4 regions of the Cyanobium sp. Candia 9D4 genome follow, and region 2 is predicted to be linked to each of the others. Evidence: predicted binding sites of a transcription regulator. Region 2 holds the regulator's gene; each other region holds the start of a gene.
What was found. The regulator NtcA, encoded in region 2, controls nitrogen genes in cyanobacteria. The targets are predictions, from matches to a motif close to GTANCNNNNGNTAC.

Region 1 (3,905 bases), on a different contig from region 2:
CCGCCCCGAACCGTCTGCCCATCGGTTTTTGTTCGGTTTGGATCGCTGTTCGGTGACAACATGCCGGTGGAGCGGCAGGACCCATGGCCGAAATGCAGGATGGCCCGTAAGCAGCGGCTCGATCGCCGGCTGGTGGATCTCGGCCTGGTGGCCAGCCGCCAGCAGGCCCAGCAGCTGATCCGCGCCGGCCGGGTGCGCGGCGGCGGCGAGGTGCTCGACAAACCCGGCACCGAGGTGGCCGAGACCCTGCCCCTGGAGGTGGAGCAGCCCCCCCGGTTCGTCTCCCGGGGGGGCGAGAAGCTGGAAGGGGCCCTGGCGGCCCTGCCGATCCAGGTGCGGGGCCGGGTGTGCCTCGATGGCGGCATCTCCACCGGCGGCTTCACCGACTGCCTGCTGCAGCACGGGGCCGTGCGGGTGTACGGCATCGATGTGGGCTACGGCCAGACCGCCTGGAGCCTGCGCACCGATGAACGGGTGGTGCTGCGGGAGCGCACCAACCTGCGCCACCTCACCCCGGAGCTGCTCTACGGCGAGGGCGATGCCTGGCCCGACCTGGCCGTGGCCGATGTGTCGTTCATTTCCCTCACCCGGGTGCTGCCGGCCCTGCGGGCCCTGCTGCTGAGGGCGGGGGAGGCGGTGCTGCTGGTCAAGCCCCAGTTCGAGGTGGGGCGCCAGCGGGTGGGCAAGGGGGGCGTGGTGCGGGATCCGGCGGCCCATGCCGACGCCATCGCCGGCGTGATCGCCGCCGCGAAGGAACTGGACTGGCACCCGGCGGGGCTGGTGGCCTCGCCCCTCACCGGGCCCGCCGGCAACCACGAATACCTGCTCTGGCTGGTGCCGGCCGCAGCCAGCGAAGCCGCCGCCGCGGAGGGCGCGGACTGGTCCGGCAGGATCGCGGCGCTGGTGACGGGCACCCTGGCCAGGGACAGGCCAACGAAGGAGACCCCGGCCGGCTCCTGAGGGGACCGCGGCCAGGGTCAGGGGGGGAAGGCGCGGGGGCTCAGATGGCGCCGCTGTCGAGGTCGCCGGTGCGGATCCGGATCACCGAATCCACGGTGCTGATGAAGATCTTGCCGTCACCGATCTCGCCGGTGCGGGCGGCATCCTGCACCGCCTGGACCACGGTGGCCACCCGGTCGTCGTCGACGACGATCTCGAGCTTGAGTTTCTGCAGGAATTCGACCGTGAATTCGGAACCGCGATAGCGCTCCACCTGCCCCTTCTGCCGGCCGAATCCGCGCACCTCGCTCACGGTCATGCCGACGATGCCCGCATTGACAAGGGCGATCTTCACGTCCTCGAGCTTGAAGGGGCGGATGATGGCCTCGATTTTCTTCATGGCTGTGCTGCGGTCAGGAAGGCGACGGTTGGAGTCTCTCAGAGTCCCCGCCTGAAGGGGGGACGGCTCCATTACCGCCGAGCCTTGCCGGGGTCGTCGTAACGGTTGCTACGCCCGCTCCGGGCCGCTGACGGGCGGCCGCGGCTCCTGGCCTGGCCTCCGCGCCATGGGTCAGCTCCTGTACGGTCAAAATCCGTCTCCCTGTCCTGCTCACCATGGCTTCCGGTGTCGCCGACCAGCCCCAGACCGTGACCCCCCTGTACGGGGAGCGGGCCATCGCCGAGGCCCAGCTGGTCTGCTTCGCCAACCCCCGCGAGGGTCGCGCCTACGAGGTGTCCATCGAACTGCCGGAGTTCACCTGCACCTGCCCCTTCTCCGGCTACCCCGATTTCGCCGTCCTGCGGCTGCTGTACCAGCCCGGCCCCCGGGTGCTGGAGCTCAAGGCGCTCAAGCTCTACATCAACAGCTACCGCCACCGCTCCATCTCCCACGAGGAGGCGGCCAACCGGATCCTTGACGACCTCGTGGCCGCCTGCGATCCCCTCTGGATGCAGCTGGAGGCCGATTTCAATCCCCGCGGCAACGTGCACACCGTGGTGCGCGTCAGCCACGGCGAGCGCCGGCCCTGCTGAGTCAGGGCTGGGGTTCCAGCCGCTGCAGCAGCGCCGGCAGCTCGGCGGCGAAGGCCGTGAGGTTGCGGTTGCAGAGGCCCGCCACGTGCAGCCGGCCGCCGGGCCCATCGGCGATGGCCCACAGCTGGCGGGTGGCCACCAGGCTCAGGGCACCGCCCGCCAGGGCGATGGCGAAGCCGGTGTACACGAGCGGCACACCGGGGTCCCGTTTGAACAGGATGCCGCTGGCCGGCAGCACGCTCGCCACCCGGATCGGCAGCCCCTTCACCTCCTGGGCCTCGCCGCCCGGCACCAGCTGGGCCAGGGCCACACCATCGGGGCCGAACACCTGCACCGGCCCCTGTTCGCTGGTGAGGCTCAGCAGCACCGGCTCGGTGCCATCGGGGCGGGTGGGCAGCACCAGCCCCCAGAGCTGGTCGCCCAGCTGGGGGAAGGTCTGCAGGGGCAGCTCCAGCACCGGACTGCGGCCCAGCTGCAGGCTGATCGTGGCCAGGGACCAGTCGGCCTGATACAGCGTCATGCCCCGGTAGCGCAGGGGGTGGTTGACGCTGATGGCGGCTTCGGAGGTGGGGGCGTCGTCGCTGGGGGAGATCAGCCGCAGGCTGGAGGAGAACTGCTCCGGGCGGCCGGCGGGATCCCGCTGGATGCGGAAGTCGTCGAGGGCCAGGGTCACCTGGGTGCTGCCGCGGCTGTCAAGCAGTTCCAGCTCCCGGCCCGGGGCCAGGAAGCGCTCCAGCCGCTGGCCCCCCAGGGCGCCCCAGGCGGCCCCCACCATCAGCACCACCATGCCGGCATGGACCAGCAGGGGACCCACCCGGCCGAGCACCCCCCGGCGGGCCGCCAGGCGGTCGTCCTGGCGCTGGATCTGCCAGCCCGCGCCGCGCAGATCGGCCTCCAGCCGCTCCAGGCCGGCGACGGGATGAGCGGTGACGAGGGTTTCGGCCACGCTCAGCTTGCTGAGCTGGCGGGGGCTGCGGTAGTCGATCCAGCGCAGCGAGGCCTGCAGGGCGGGCCACTGGCGGCGCCAGCTGCACAGGATCAGCGACAGGCCCAGCCAGGCCAGCAGGGCCAGGAACCAGCCACTGGAATACACATGATCCAGCTGAAGGCGCAGCACCCCGTCGCCGTCCAGCACCCCCAGCCAGGGGGTGGGGTCGTAGAGCTGGTGGTAGAAGCCGGCCTCCTCCTTCTGGGGAATGGCCGTGCCGATGCCGCTGGCGATGGCGATGACCAGCAGCAGGCCGATCGCCAGGCGCAGGTCGGAGATCCAGGCGGCCAGGCGCTGCAGGGGGCGCCAGGGCGAGGCTGCCGTGCCGCTCATGGCAGCACCGACAGCAGGGTGAGGCTGCCGCTGGCGAGCAGCACCACGCCGCTGATCGCCGGCACCCACTGGCCCAGGCGGCGCAGCTGCAGCAGTCCGGGCAGGGAGGCGGCCACCGTGCCGGCCAGCAGCAGGGGCATCACCTGGCCGGCACCGAAGCTGGTGAGCAGCGCCATGCCCACCAGGGGCTTGCCGGCCTGGGCCATCCAGGCCAGCAGCACGGCCAGCACCGGGGTGGTGCAGGGGGTGGCGGCCAGGCCGAAGGCCAGGCCGGCCGCCAGCGGGGCCAGCGGCGCCGGCACCCGCCGCCGCCAGCGCTCGGGGTCGGGCCCGGCCGGCAACGGCAGCCGCAGCAGGCCCAGCAGGTTGAGGCCCATCACCACGGCCACGACGGCCACCAGCAGCGGCAGCTGGCCGGGAATGCGGCCGTAGAGGCGACCCATCAGGCCACTGGCCAGGCCGAGCAGCACCAGGGCCGCCACGATGCCGGCCGCGAAGCTGGCGCTGCGCTGCCAGGGGGCACGGCCCTGGTCCTCAGCGCCGAAGCCGGCCAGGTAGGCCAGGGTGACGGGCAGCAGCGAGAGGGAGCAGGGGCCGAGGCTGGTGAGCAGGC
Region 2 (3,905 bases):
ACCAGCCGCAGGGGCGGCACCAGGGCCAGCGGCTCGGTGCGCGCCGGGGCGGCCGTGCGCCGGGGGTGGCCGGGGTCGATGAGGCTGGCGGTCATGGACACCCCACGGAAGCGTTGGTGTGAAAGGTCCGGACGGATCGCCCCGGCCGCTCACCTCCCGAATGTAGCGGCCCTCGCCAGCCCGGCACACCATCGGTAGTGGCTGGGAACAGACGTACCACCGGCGCCACCTACGCTGGCCCGGCTCCGCCAAAGGCCGCGTGACCACTCCCGCCGACGCCCCCCGCAACGACGGCCGCACCGCCGATGCCCTGCGCCCGGTGGCCGTCGACTGGGACCCGATGGGCTTCGCCCTCAGCTCGGTGCTCTTCGCCGCCGGCCGCACCCGCGTGCTCTGCAGCGTCTGCCTCGATCCCGAGGTGCCCCGCTGGCGCAAGGGCTCCGGCAGCGGCTGGCTCAGCGCCGAATACCGCCTGCTGCCGGCCTCCACCCCCAGCCGCCAGGGCCGCGAACTGATGAAGCTCTCCGGCCGCACCCAGGAGATCCAGCGCCTCATCGGCCGCAGCCTGCGGGCCGCCCTCGACCTGGAGGCCCTCGGCGAGCGCACCCTGCTGGTCGACTGCGACGTGCTCCAGGCCGACGCCGGCACCCGCACCGCCTCGATCACCGGCGCCTGGATCGCCCTGGCCGCCGCCCTGGAGCGCCTCCAGCACCAGGGCGTGCTGGCCGCCTCGCCCCTGCGCCAGCAGGTGTCGGCCGTGTCGGTGGGCCTGGTGGATGGCCGGGCCCTGCTGGATCTGGACTACTCCGAGGATTCCCGCGCCGAGGTCGACCTCAACGTGGTGATGGACGAGCAGGGCCGGCTGCTGGAGATCCAGGGCACCGCCGAGGGCGCCCCCTTCTCCCGCTCCCGCCTCGACGCCCTGCTGGATCTGGCCGAACCGGGCCTGCGGGACCTGCAGGAGGCCCAGCGCCAGGCCCTGGCTGGGGCGCCGGCCGGGCCCAGCGTGGTTGCAGCCGCACGGACGACCGGCTAAAGAGTGTCATTGGCTACATGGATCGGCCAGACCGATCCATAGGTTCATCACCAATCGCCACGCCTTGATGGTCGGCGCTACGCGTGGCTTCAGCCGCTACCCCAGCAGCCCATCCAGCGGATCCCCCGGCTCCGTGACCCCCATGGGCGCCCCCGGCACCATGGCCACCACCCTGCTGGACGTGATCCGCGGCCTGGCCGGCAGCAGCGTCGAGACCATCGAGCGCGGCAAGACGATCTTCTTCCCCGGCGACCCGGCCGAGCGCGTCTACCTGCTGCGGCGCGGTGCCGTGCGCCTCTCGCGCGTCTACGAGTCGGGCGAGGAGATCACCGTGGCCCTGCTGCGCGAGAACAGCCTGTTCGGGGTGCTCTCCCTGCTCACCGGCCAGCGCTCCGACCGCTTCTATCACGCCATCGCCTTCACCCGGGTCGAGATGGTCACGGCCCCGGCCACCTCGGTGCGGCGGGCCATCGAGCAGGACGCCAGCGTCGGCCTGCTGCTGCTCCAGGGCCTCTCCTCCCGCATCCTCCAGACCGAGACCATGATCGAGACCCTCACCCACCGGGACATGTCCTCCCGGCTGGTGAGCTTCCTGCTCGTCCTCTGCCGCGACTTCGGCGTCCCCGGCACCGAGGGCATCACCATCGACCTGCGCCTCTCCCACCAGGCCATTGCCGAGGCGATCGGCTCCACCCGCGTCACCATCACCCGCCTGCTGGGCGACCTGCGCAACGACGGCCTGGTCCAGATCGACCGCAAGAAGATCACCGTCTTCGATCCCATCGCCCTGGCCAAGCGGTTCAGCTGATCGGGCGGTCGCCGCCGGGTGCCGCGAGGCCACCAGCAGGGATACTTGGTGGACCGCAAAACCGAGGCGCAGACGGTGTCGGGTTGGCTGCTGATCCTCGCGCTCCTGGTGCTCGGCGGAGTGCTCTCCACCCTGGGCGACCGGCTCGGCAGCCGCGTCGGCAAGGCGCGCCTCAGCCTGTTCAACCTGCGGCCCCGCAAGACCGCCGTGGTCATCACGGTGCTCACCGGCAGCCTGATCAGTGCCGTATCGCTGGGGCTGATGCTGCTGGTGAGCGAGCGCCTGCGGGTGGGGCTCTTCGAGCTCGACCAGATCCAGGACCGCCTGCGGGACAGCCGCGCCGCCCTCAAGCGCAATGAAGGGGAACTGTCCCGCACCCGGGGCGAACTGGAGCGCAGCCGCCTCGATCTGATCACCGCCGAGCGCCGCCGCGACCAGGCCCTGGCCAGCCAGCGCCGCGCCCGCGACCAGCTGCTGGCCGCCGAGCGCCGCGTCGACACCCTGCGCCGTGAACTCCAGCCCCTGCAGGCGGAGCGCGCCCGGCTGGAGGCCGAGCGGGCCCGGCTCAGCCGGGAGGTGCAGGGCCGGGACGCCGAGATCCGCCGCACCGAGGCCGAACTGGCCAGCGTCCGCCGCCGCATCGCCGCCGGCGCCAAGGAACTCAAGGACCTGGAGACCAACGTCATCGCCCTGCGCCGCGGCGACGTGGTGATCGCCAGCGGCCAGCCCCTGGCCACCGCCAAGGTGCAGCTGCAGCGCCCCGACCAGGCCAAGCAGGTGATCGATGCCCTGCTGCAGGAGTCGAACCGGGCCGCCTTCCAGCTGCTGCTGCCCGGCCAGCCCCCCAACCGCCAGATCCTGCTGGTGCCCCGCAGCGACATCACCCGGCTGGAATCGCTGCTCGCCACCCCCGGCACCTGGGTGGTCAGCATCCGCTCGGCCGCCAACGTGCTGCGGGGCGAGGCCCAGGTGCTGGCCTTCCCAGACCTGCGCCCCAACCGTCAGGTGGTCGAGCAGGGGGAGGTGCTCTCCCGCACCTCCCTCGAGCCCGACGTGCGCGATCCCGAAGCCGTCCGCAGCCGCCTCAACCTGCTGCTGGCCGCCGCCTTCGCCAAGGTCCAGCGCCAGGGCACCCTGGCCAACGGCCTCCAGTTCGATGCCGCCAGCATCAACGCCCTGGCCCGGGAACTCAGCGAACGCCCCGCCGGCGTGACCGCCAATCTCGAGGCGGTGGCCCTCCAGAACGCCGACACCCCCGACCCCATCAGCGTGGAGCTGCGCTGGCTCCGGCCGGGCGGCGCCGGCGCCACCCGGCCGGGGCGGCCGTGAGCGCGGGACCCCTGGGGGCCCCCGGCCCCCTGGCGGGCCTCGATCCCGGCCGCAGCAAGTGCGGCCTGGTGCTCACCGACCCCGAACGCCGCGAGATCCGTGAAGCCCTGGTGCTGCCCCCGGAGGCGGCCTGGGAACGGCTGGAGCAGTGGCACCGCCAGCAGGCCCTGGCTGCCGTGGTGATCGGCGATGGCACCGGCAGCGGCCCCTGGCGGCGGCGTCTGGAGCCCCTGCTGCCGGTGGAGCTGGTGGATGAGCGGGGCACCACCCTGGCGGCGCGGCGCCGCTACTGGGAGCTGTTCCCCGCCCGGGGCTGGCGGCGGCTCCTCCCCCTGGGCCTGCGCCAGCCCCCCCGCGACTACGACGACGTGGTGGCCCAGCTGCTGCTGGAGCGCCGGCTGGGGCGGGATCTGCCGCGGTGCCTGGCGGCCGCGGGGCCCTGAATCAGAACGACGCCCGCACCGTGAACACGTAGTCGCCGCCGGGTTCGAGCTGGTAGTCGGCCTTGAGCAGGAAGCGCAGCAGGGCGTCCTGGATCAGGGCCCGCCCCAGGGACGGCTCCACCTGCAGCTCGCCCCGATCAAAGGCCCAGCGGAAGCGCCACTGGAAGCCGCCGGCACTGATCTCCCCCTCCAGCAGGCAGGGGCTGAAGCTCTGGCGCAGCACCCGCAGCTGGGCGGTGGTGGCGGGAAGGCGGCTCACGGGACGCGGTCGATGCTCTCAGGATGGCGG
Region 3 (3,905 bases), on a different contig from region 2:
TGGCCCGGCCCCCTTCGCCGGCCTGGCCATCGCCGGTGGGGAGGCGGTGATCTCGGCCTCGCCGGAGCGCTTCCTGCGCCTGCACCCCGACGGCCGGGTGGAGACGCGCCCGATCAAGGGCACCCGGCCCCGCCACGCCGACCCCGACGCCGATGCCGCCCGCGCCGCCGAGCTGATCTGCGACCCCAAGGACCGGGCCGAGAACGTGATGATCGTCGACCTGCTGCGCAACGACCTGGGCCGGGTCTGCGTACCCGGCTCGGTGCATGTGCCCCAGCTGCTGGGGCTGGAGAGCTACGCCCACGTGCACCACCTCACCTCGGTGGTGATGGGACAGCTCGCCGCCGGGCGCGGCCTGGTCGACCTGCTGCGGGCCTGCTGGCCGGGGGGCTCGATCACCGGCGCCCCCAAGGTGCGGGCCTGCCGGCGCCTCAGCCAGCTGGAGCCGGTGCCGCGGGGGCCCTACTGCGGCTCCCTGTTTCACCTGGGAGCCGATGGCGGCTTCGACAGCAGCATCCTGATCCGCACCCTGCTGCAGAAGGATCGGCGCCTGCGGCTGCATGCCGGCGGCGGCATCGTGGCCGACTCCGACCCCGTGGGGGAGGCCCGGGAGATGGGCTGGAAGATCGAGCCGCTGCTGGAGGCCCTGGCATGAGCGCTGGCCCAGCTCCGGCCGGCACGGCCATCGCCTGGATCGACGGGCCGACGCCGGAGGGAACCTGGGGCGATCCGGACCGGCTCTGCCTGCCCCTGAACGACCGCGGCCTGCTGCTGGCTGATGGTCTCTTTGAAACGGTGCTGATCGAAGGGGGGACGCCCCGGCTGCTGGCGGAGCACCTGGAGCGCTGGCGCGTCTCGGCCGCCAGCCTGGGCCTGGCGCCACCCCCCGGGGCCGACCGGGTGCGGCCGCTGCTGGCCGAGGCGGTGGCCCGCAGTGGCCTCACCGGCAGCGGGGCCCTGCGGCTCAACTGGAGCCGGGGCAGCGGCGCCGGCCGGGGCCTGGCGCTGCCGGGGCCGGACGAACCCCAGGGCCGCCCCCGCTTCTGGCTGCAGCTGAGCCCCTGGAGGCCCGCCTCCACGCCGGTGGCGGTGATCGTCAGTGGGGTGGAGCGGCGCAACGCCGCCAGCCTGGTCAGCCGCTGCAAGACCTTCGCCTACGGCGGCGCCATCCAGGCCCTGCGGGAGGCCCGGGCCGCCGGGGCCGATGACGCCCTGCTGCTCGGCAGCGGCGGCGACCTGTGCTGCGGCACCAGCGCGAACCTGCTGGTGCGGCGCAGGGGCGCGTGGGTCACCCCGCCCCTGGAGAGCGGCTGTCTGCCGGGGGTGATGCGGGGCCGCGGCCTGGCCCTGGGGTTGCTGCGGGAGGAGCGGCTGTCAGTGGCGGACCTGCTGGAGAGCGAGGCGGCCCTGCTGGTCAACAGCCTGGGCGGCCGCCCGATCCGGCGCTGCGGGGCCATCGATCTGCCCCTGCCCGCCGGGGTTGATGGCCTCTGGAGACGGCTGCTGGCGTCGTCATAGGTTGGCGCCAGAATCGATCCATCACGTTGTTCGACGCTGTGGGGGGCCTGGGGTCCCGGAAGCACCTGGCAGGACTGCTGGCCGGCTTGCTCGCGGGCACGGGACTCGCCCTGGCCGGTTGCGGCGCCACCCCGAAGGAGGTGGCCGTTCAGGACGCCAAGCCGGGCGACCTGCTGGTGCAGGTGGACGGGAGCCGGGTGGAGCTGGTGCGGGCGTTCCAGCCGGGCGTTGCCAACGGGCTGCACAAGGGTGTGGTGAAGGTCACCTCAGGTGGCGGCGATGCCAAGGGCCAGCTGTACGAAACCACGGCGATCTGCAGCGTCAAGGGAGAGCCGGGCTGGCAATCGTATGACAATATCTATGGGGATCCGATCAGTGATCTCAACGCCAAGAGAACATTTCCGGTCAAGGATCGCTGGCAGTTTCTGTTCCACTTTGATGGCCGCACGGAGCAGGTCGGCAAGCTGGATCCCAGTGTCTGGGTAGCCCGATTGAAGGATAATCTCTGCCGCAAAGGGGATTTCGACGACACCTGATCCCCCGGTGGTCGAGGGGAGGGAGAAAGGTCTCCTGGATGTGAGAATGATTCTTGATCCCGTTCCCTGGAGCGGACACAGGGCCCCAATGTCCTGTAGCAATCGACACTTTCGGGCCGCAGGTCATCCTTTTGGATGGATGGGAAATTGCGCCTCGGTTCTTCGATGCCCAAAACACTCTTCTCCGTTGATCTCACCAAGCCGATGGATCAACAGGACATGCCCGGGCACAACCGCTGGCACCCGGAAATCCCTGCCGTGGCCTCGGTGAACCCTGGCGACGTGTTCCGGATCGAATGCAAGGACTGGACCGATGGTCAGATCAAGAACAATGACGACCCCAAGGACATCGAGGATGTGAATCTCGAGGTCGTTCACGTCCTCAGCGGCCCGATCTGGGTCAACGGTGCCCAGCCCGGCGACATCCTGGTGGTCGACATTCTCGATGTCGGTGCCCTGCAGGGGGATGAGTGGGGCTTCACGGGCATCTTCGCCAAGGAGAACGGTGGCGGATTCCTCACCGATCACTACCCCAAGGCCGCCAAGGCCATCTGGGATCTCGAAGGCATCTACACCTCCTCCCGCCACATTCCCGGTGTCCGTTTCGCCGGCATCACCCACCCGGGCCTGATCGGCTGCGCCCCCTCCCACGAGCTGCTCAACGAGTGGAACCGTCGTGAAACGGAGCTGGTGAAGACCGCCCCCGACCGCCGCACCTACGGCGCCGGCCTCTCCGGCAGCGAGCCCGTGCTGGCGGCCCTGCCCAACCCCAACAGCGCCATCCTCGGCACCCTCCCCGGCAGCGAGTTCGAGCGGGTGGCCAACGAGGCCGCACGCACGGTGCCGCCCCGCGAGCACGGCGGCAACTGCGACATCAAGAACCTCACCAAGGGCACCCGGATCTATTTCCCGGTCTATGTCGAAGGGGCCAAGCTCTCGATGGGCGACATCCACTTCTCCCAGGGGGATGGGGAAATCTCCTTCTGCGGCGCCATTGAGATGTCCGGCTATCTAGACCTCCACGTCGAGATCATCAAGGGCGGCATGGCGAAGTACGGCATGGTCAACCCCATGTTCAAGACCAGCCCGGTGGAGCCCCACTACACCGACTACCTGGTGTTCGAAGGCATCTCCGTGGATGAGTTCGAGGGCAAGCAGTACTACATGGACGTCCACATCGCCTACCGGCGTGCCTGCCTCAACGCCATCGAGTACCTCAAGAAGTTCGGCTACACCGGTGAGCAGGCCTACCTGCTGCTGAGCTGTGCGCCGGTGGAAGGCAGGATCAGCGGCATCGTCGACATCCCCAACGCCTGCTGCACCCTGGCCATCCCCACGGGGATCTTCGACAAGGACATCCTCCCCTGCTGATCAGCAGGCTGGCGGGAGGGGCCTGGATACCAGGCCCCTTTTTCTTGTCTGCCACTGTTCTTGTCTGCCACTGTTCGGGCCTGCCTGTGTTCCTGGCGGCCCTCTCTTTCCTCCCTGTCGTTCCCCTCGTCTTGCGATGCCTGTCTACGAATACAGCTGCAGCAACGGCTGCGACAACTATGAGGTCTGGCGCAGCATCGATGAGCGCCACAAGGAAACCAACTGCCCGAGCTGCAGCGCCGAAGGCCTCCGTGTGTTCACACCGGTCATGTCCCTGAGCGGCCCTTTCCGACTGAAGCAGGAGCAGTCCGAACCGCGTCTGGTTCGCAAGGAAACCAGGGAAGCCACCGGCAAGCCCCGGCTCAAGGAGAGTGGCACCCGTCCCTGGATGCTCAACCGCGGCTGCTGAGCGCCCCACCAAAGCAAAAGTCCCGGGTCGCGCCACCACTGGTGGCCTCGGCCCGGAACTTGCTGTTGCGC
Region 4 (3,905 bases), on a different contig from region 2:
TGCAGCCATTTCGGGGCGGTGACATCGATGTTGCGCGGACCGAACCAGGCCTTGGAGAGCGGACGGACCTGGTCAAAGAGGTTGACGGCGATCAGGCCGATGCCGATGGCGATCGCCCAGCCCAATCCGTTGAGATAGGTGAAGAAAGGCTTGGCGGAGAACTTCGCTGCGAGCAATTTCGAGATAATGAAGCCAACGCCGACACCCACGAGGATGCCCAGCATCATGGCCGTCGACACGCTCCGAATCAGCTGAATCAGAATCAGGCTGACCCCCCACGTGGCCAGGAGAGTTTCAAGCGGTCGGCCATAGAGCTGCCGGATCAACGTTCTTTCCAGCAGAACTCCAATCAGTGCCGTCACAATGAAGGACAACACCAGCGAGACCGGGAAATACAGTTCGAAGATCACACCACCCATGGGCTTGAAAGCCGATTGCACCACGTAGGTGACATAAGCCCCGAGCATCATGAATTCGCCATGGGCGAGGTTGATGACACCCATCAATCCGAAGACGATGGCCAGGCCTGTCGCTGCCAGCAGCAGCACGGACCCGATGCTGAGGCCATCGAGGATCTGAGAAAAGAAAAGTTCCAACGGAATGAAGGTTGAACGTTAGATCCAGCGCTGCTGAGGCGACGCTGGATCGGGTCGAACGTGGTGGTGTGGCGGACCGGAAAGGGGGCGGTTCCCGCAGGAACCACCCGACTTTCATTCCCTCACGGATGGCTCCGTGATCACATCTTGAACTTGCCGGCGTCAGGCCGATCCTGGGTCCAGTCGCAGGTGAAGCCCTTGGTCTCGGGAACGAACTGGTTCCAGGGAATCGGGGGGATGGCCTTGACGCTGTCGTACAGGATCTTGAACTGGCCGGTGGGCTCCGCTTCGCCGATGAGCACCCGCTCGGAGGTGTGGTGGTTGGGGAACATCTTGATTTCGCCCTGGGGAGCGGCGAAGGTGATCCCGATCATGTTCTGACGAACCTTGTCGAGATCCTCGAAGGTGCCCGCCTTCTCGACGGCGTTCTTCCAGAGGTACACCATGTTGTAGGCGGATTCGGCCGGGTCACCCGTGACGCGGTCGGCCCCGTACATGGCCTGGAAGTCGGAGGTGAACTTCTTGGAGGCCGGGGTGTCCAGGCTCATGAAGAAGTTCCACGCGGCGTAGGTGCCGGTGGTATACTCGGGGCCGATCTGGCGGATCTCCTCCTCGGCGATGGAGAACGACATGATCGGGTACTTGGCCGGATCGATGCCCGAAGCCTTGAACTGCTTGAAGAGGGCGACGTTGGAGTCACCGTTCAAGGTGTTGATGATGATCCCGCCATCCGGGAAGGCTTTCTTGATCTTGGCGATGATCGGAGCCACCTCGGTGTTGCCGAGGGGGATGTAATCCTCGCCGACGGTCTCACCGCCAAGGGCCTTCATCTGCTCCTTGATGATGGTGTTGGCCGTACGCGGATACACGTAGTCGGAGCCCACCAGGTAGACCTTCTTGCCGAGCTTGTCTCCGAACTTATCCATCAGCCACTGAACCGCGGGCTCAGCCTGCTGGTTCGGAACAGCGCCGGTGTAGAAGATGTTCTTCGAGCACTCTTGACCCTCGTACTGAATCGGGTAGAAGAGGATGTGGTTCTTCGACTCGAAGACCGGCAGCATCGCTTTGCGGCTGGCGGAGGTCCAACCACCGAAGACGACGGCGACCTTGTCGGAGTCGATCAGTTTCTGGGCTTTCTCGGCGAAGGTGGGCCAGTCGGAGGCGCCATCTTCGGAAACGGCAACGATCTTGTAGGACTTGCCGCCGACTTTGACGCCGCCGGCGTCATTGATTTCCTTGATCGCCATCTCTTCGACTTCTTTCAAAGTCGTTTCGGAGATGGCCATGGTGCCGCTGAGAGAGTGAAGGATGCCGACCTTCACTTCACCGTCAAAATTGCCGCCGGACCCGGACTCGCCCCCGCAGGAGACGAGGGTTACGCTCACGGCAGTTGCGGCGATTGCAGCTGCCAGTCGCCTTGAAAGATGCAGAGACATTGATGCCTGTTCAAGATGAATTGTAGTCGCCGTAACCGACGGCAAAGGGAAAGGTACGGAAGGACGTGGTTACCCCCGGTATCCAATGAGACAGAAAGCCGCCCAGGGCCCGCCGGAGTGAGGATTTGAACGTCGCAGACCTGTCGATATGTTGCATTACCTACGGTTTTTCTGATCAACGCCTGAAAGGCGAATACCAGAATCCTTGATCGCGTGCTCGACTCAGGCGGCTGCCGGTTCAGGCAGCTGCCGCAGCAGGAAGCTTTCGACCCGATCGAGGCCTTCGCCGCTGCGCAGATTTGTGAAGCACCAGGGGCGACCGCCGCGCATGCGTTCGGTGTCGCTCTCCATCACGGCCAGGCTGGCCCCGACCATGGGGGCCAGGTCGATCTTGTTGATGACCAGCAGGTCGGAGCGGGTGATGCCGGGCCCCCCCTTGCGGGGGATCTTGTCCCCGGCGGCCACGTCGATCACGTAGATGCACAGATCCACCAGCTCCGGGCTGAAGCTGGCCGCCAGGTTGTCGCCGCCGCTCTCCACCAGCACCAGGTCGAGGTCCGGGAAGGCCTCCTCCAGTTCCTGGACGGCCGCCCGGTTGATCGAGCAGTCCTCCCGGATGGCGGTGTGGGGGCAGCCGCCGGTCTCCACGCCCCGGATCCGCTCGGGGGCCAGGGAGCCGGCACGGGTGAGGAACTGGGCGTCCTCCTGGGTGTAGATGTCGTTGGTGACCACCGCCAGCTGCAGCCGCTGCCGCAGCCGCCGGCAGAGCGCGTCGACCAGGGCCGTCTTGCCTGATCCCACCGGACCGGCCACGCCGACCCTCAGTTTGCTGCCCATCGCCCCGGTCCAGGATGGGTGCCATCCTGACGCCAGCGCCGAGGGCTGCGGTGAGTGACGGACCGATGCCGACGCTGATCCGTCGCTTCGAGCGTCTGGATGCCCGACTCGTCGCCTCCGTCATGGGCACGGGGGTGGTGGTCTGCCTGGGGTTCATCGAGCTGCTGCGCAGTCCCCTGCAGCAGCTCTCCAGGGTGACGATCGAACTGCTGGCGGTGCGGGCCCTGCTGTTTCTGGCTCCCCTGCTGGTCAGCCTGTTGCTGCTGCTGCGGGATGGCCCGCTGCTCCTGGGCGGCCGTCGCCCCCCCGCCTCCTGGGGGCCCGACCTGCTGGCCAGCGGCCTGCTGAGCGTCGTGCTGCTGCTCTATTTCATGGCGGCCGTGATCATCACCGCCAGCCTCATGCTCAACCAGGGGGATGGGGTGGCGGAGGTGGGCTTCCTGATCGGCCAGCTGGAGCCGGCCCGCTTCGCGGCCGCCCTGGCCAGGGCGGCCGCCTATGGCGGGATCTGCGCCGCCATCTGCCTGCAGCAGGCCCGGCGCAGCGCCTCCGGCGAGGTGGGGATGGCCTCGGGCATGGCCCGGTCGCTGCGGCTGGGCATCGGGGTGATGGTCTGCCTCGATGTGCTCTGGACGATCGTCGTCGATCCCCTGCGCATGGGAGGAACCTGACCGTGTCCACCTCCGCCAGGCCGCGGCGCCCCGGCCCCCAGAGCCTGGTCTTCCTGGCCGGAGCGGTGGCCCTGCTGGGGGTGTTCGTGCTCGGGATCGCCCGCTCCGGCAACTGGCTGGCGCCCAGCGTCCGCCTGCAGTTCCGCACCCTCGACGCCGCCGGCCTGCAGACGGGCATGGCGGTGCGCATCTCGGGGTTCGCCGTCGGCCAGGTGCGCCGGATCGTGCTGCAGCCCGATGCCCAGGTGCTGGTGGAACTGGAGCTGCGGGACCCCTACCGCTCCATGGTGGGTCGCCGCAGCCGGGCCGAACTGGCCCAGCTGGGGCTCCTGGGCGACAACTACATCGCCATCACCCCCGACCCG

Region 1: the regulator NtcA is predicted to act here: its motif matches at 1,438-1,451, upstream of KBZ08_RS10590 (P-II family nitrogen regulator).
Region 3: the regulator NtcA is predicted to act here: its motif matches at 2,150-2,163, upstream of fmdA (formamidase).
Region 4: the regulator NtcA is predicted to act here: its motif matches at 2,111-2,124, upstream of urtA (urea ABC transporter substrate-binding protein).

What each region holds. Positions count from the first base shown of each region.
Region 1 covers NZ_JAGQCK010000004.1:79,156-83,060, forward strand. Annotated here, with positions in the region: gene KBZ08_RS10585 (TlyA family RNA methyltransferase) at 100-960, shown strand; gene KBZ08_RS10590 (P-II family nitrogen regulator) at 1,001-1,339, opposite strand; gene queF (preQ(1) synthase) at 1,555-1,971, shown strand; gene KBZ08_RS10600 (cytochrome c biogenesis protein ResB) at 1,973-3,292, opposite strand; gene KBZ08_RS10605 (cytochrome c biogenesis CcdA family protein) at 3,289-3,905, opposite strand, start outside.
Region 2 covers NZ_JAGQCK010000010.1:10,219-14,123, forward strand. Annotated here, with positions in the region: gene KBZ08_RS14525 (cob(I)yrinic acid a,c-diamide adenosyltransferase) at 1-95, opposite strand, end outside; gene rph (ribonuclease PH) at 260-1,036, shown strand; gene ntcA (global nitrogen regulator NtcA) at 1,179-1,844, shown strand; gene KBZ08_RS14540 (DUF3084 domain-containing protein) at 1,920-3,173, shown strand; gene KBZ08_RS14545 (resolvase) at 3,170-3,616, shown strand; gene KBZ08_RS14550 (DUF3146 family protein) at 3,618-3,875, opposite strand; gene pth (aminoacyl-tRNA hydrolase) at 3,894-3,905, opposite strand, start outside.
Region 3 covers NZ_JAGQCK010000002.1:332,337-336,241, forward strand. Annotated here, with positions in the region: gene KBZ08_RS06220 (anthranilate synthase component I family protein) at 1-655, shown strand, start outside; gene KBZ08_RS06225 (aminotransferase class IV) at 652-1,518, shown strand; gene KBZ08_RS06230 (hypothetical protein) at 1,545-2,054, shown strand; gene fmdA (formamidase) at 2,220-3,425, shown strand; gene KBZ08_RS06240 (FmdB family zinc ribbon protein) at 3,562-3,834, shown strand.
Region 4 covers NZ_JAGQCK010000002.1:339,553-343,457, forward strand. Annotated here, with positions in the region: gene KBZ08_RS06260 (urea ABC transporter permease subunit UrtB) at 1-596, opposite strand, end outside; gene urtA (urea ABC transporter substrate-binding protein) at 737-2,032, opposite strand; gene ureG (urease accessory protein UreG) at 2,255-2,869, opposite strand; gene KBZ08_RS06275 (hypothetical protein) at 2,935-3,540, shown strand; gene KBZ08_RS06280 (MlaD family protein) at 3,543-3,905, shown strand, end outside.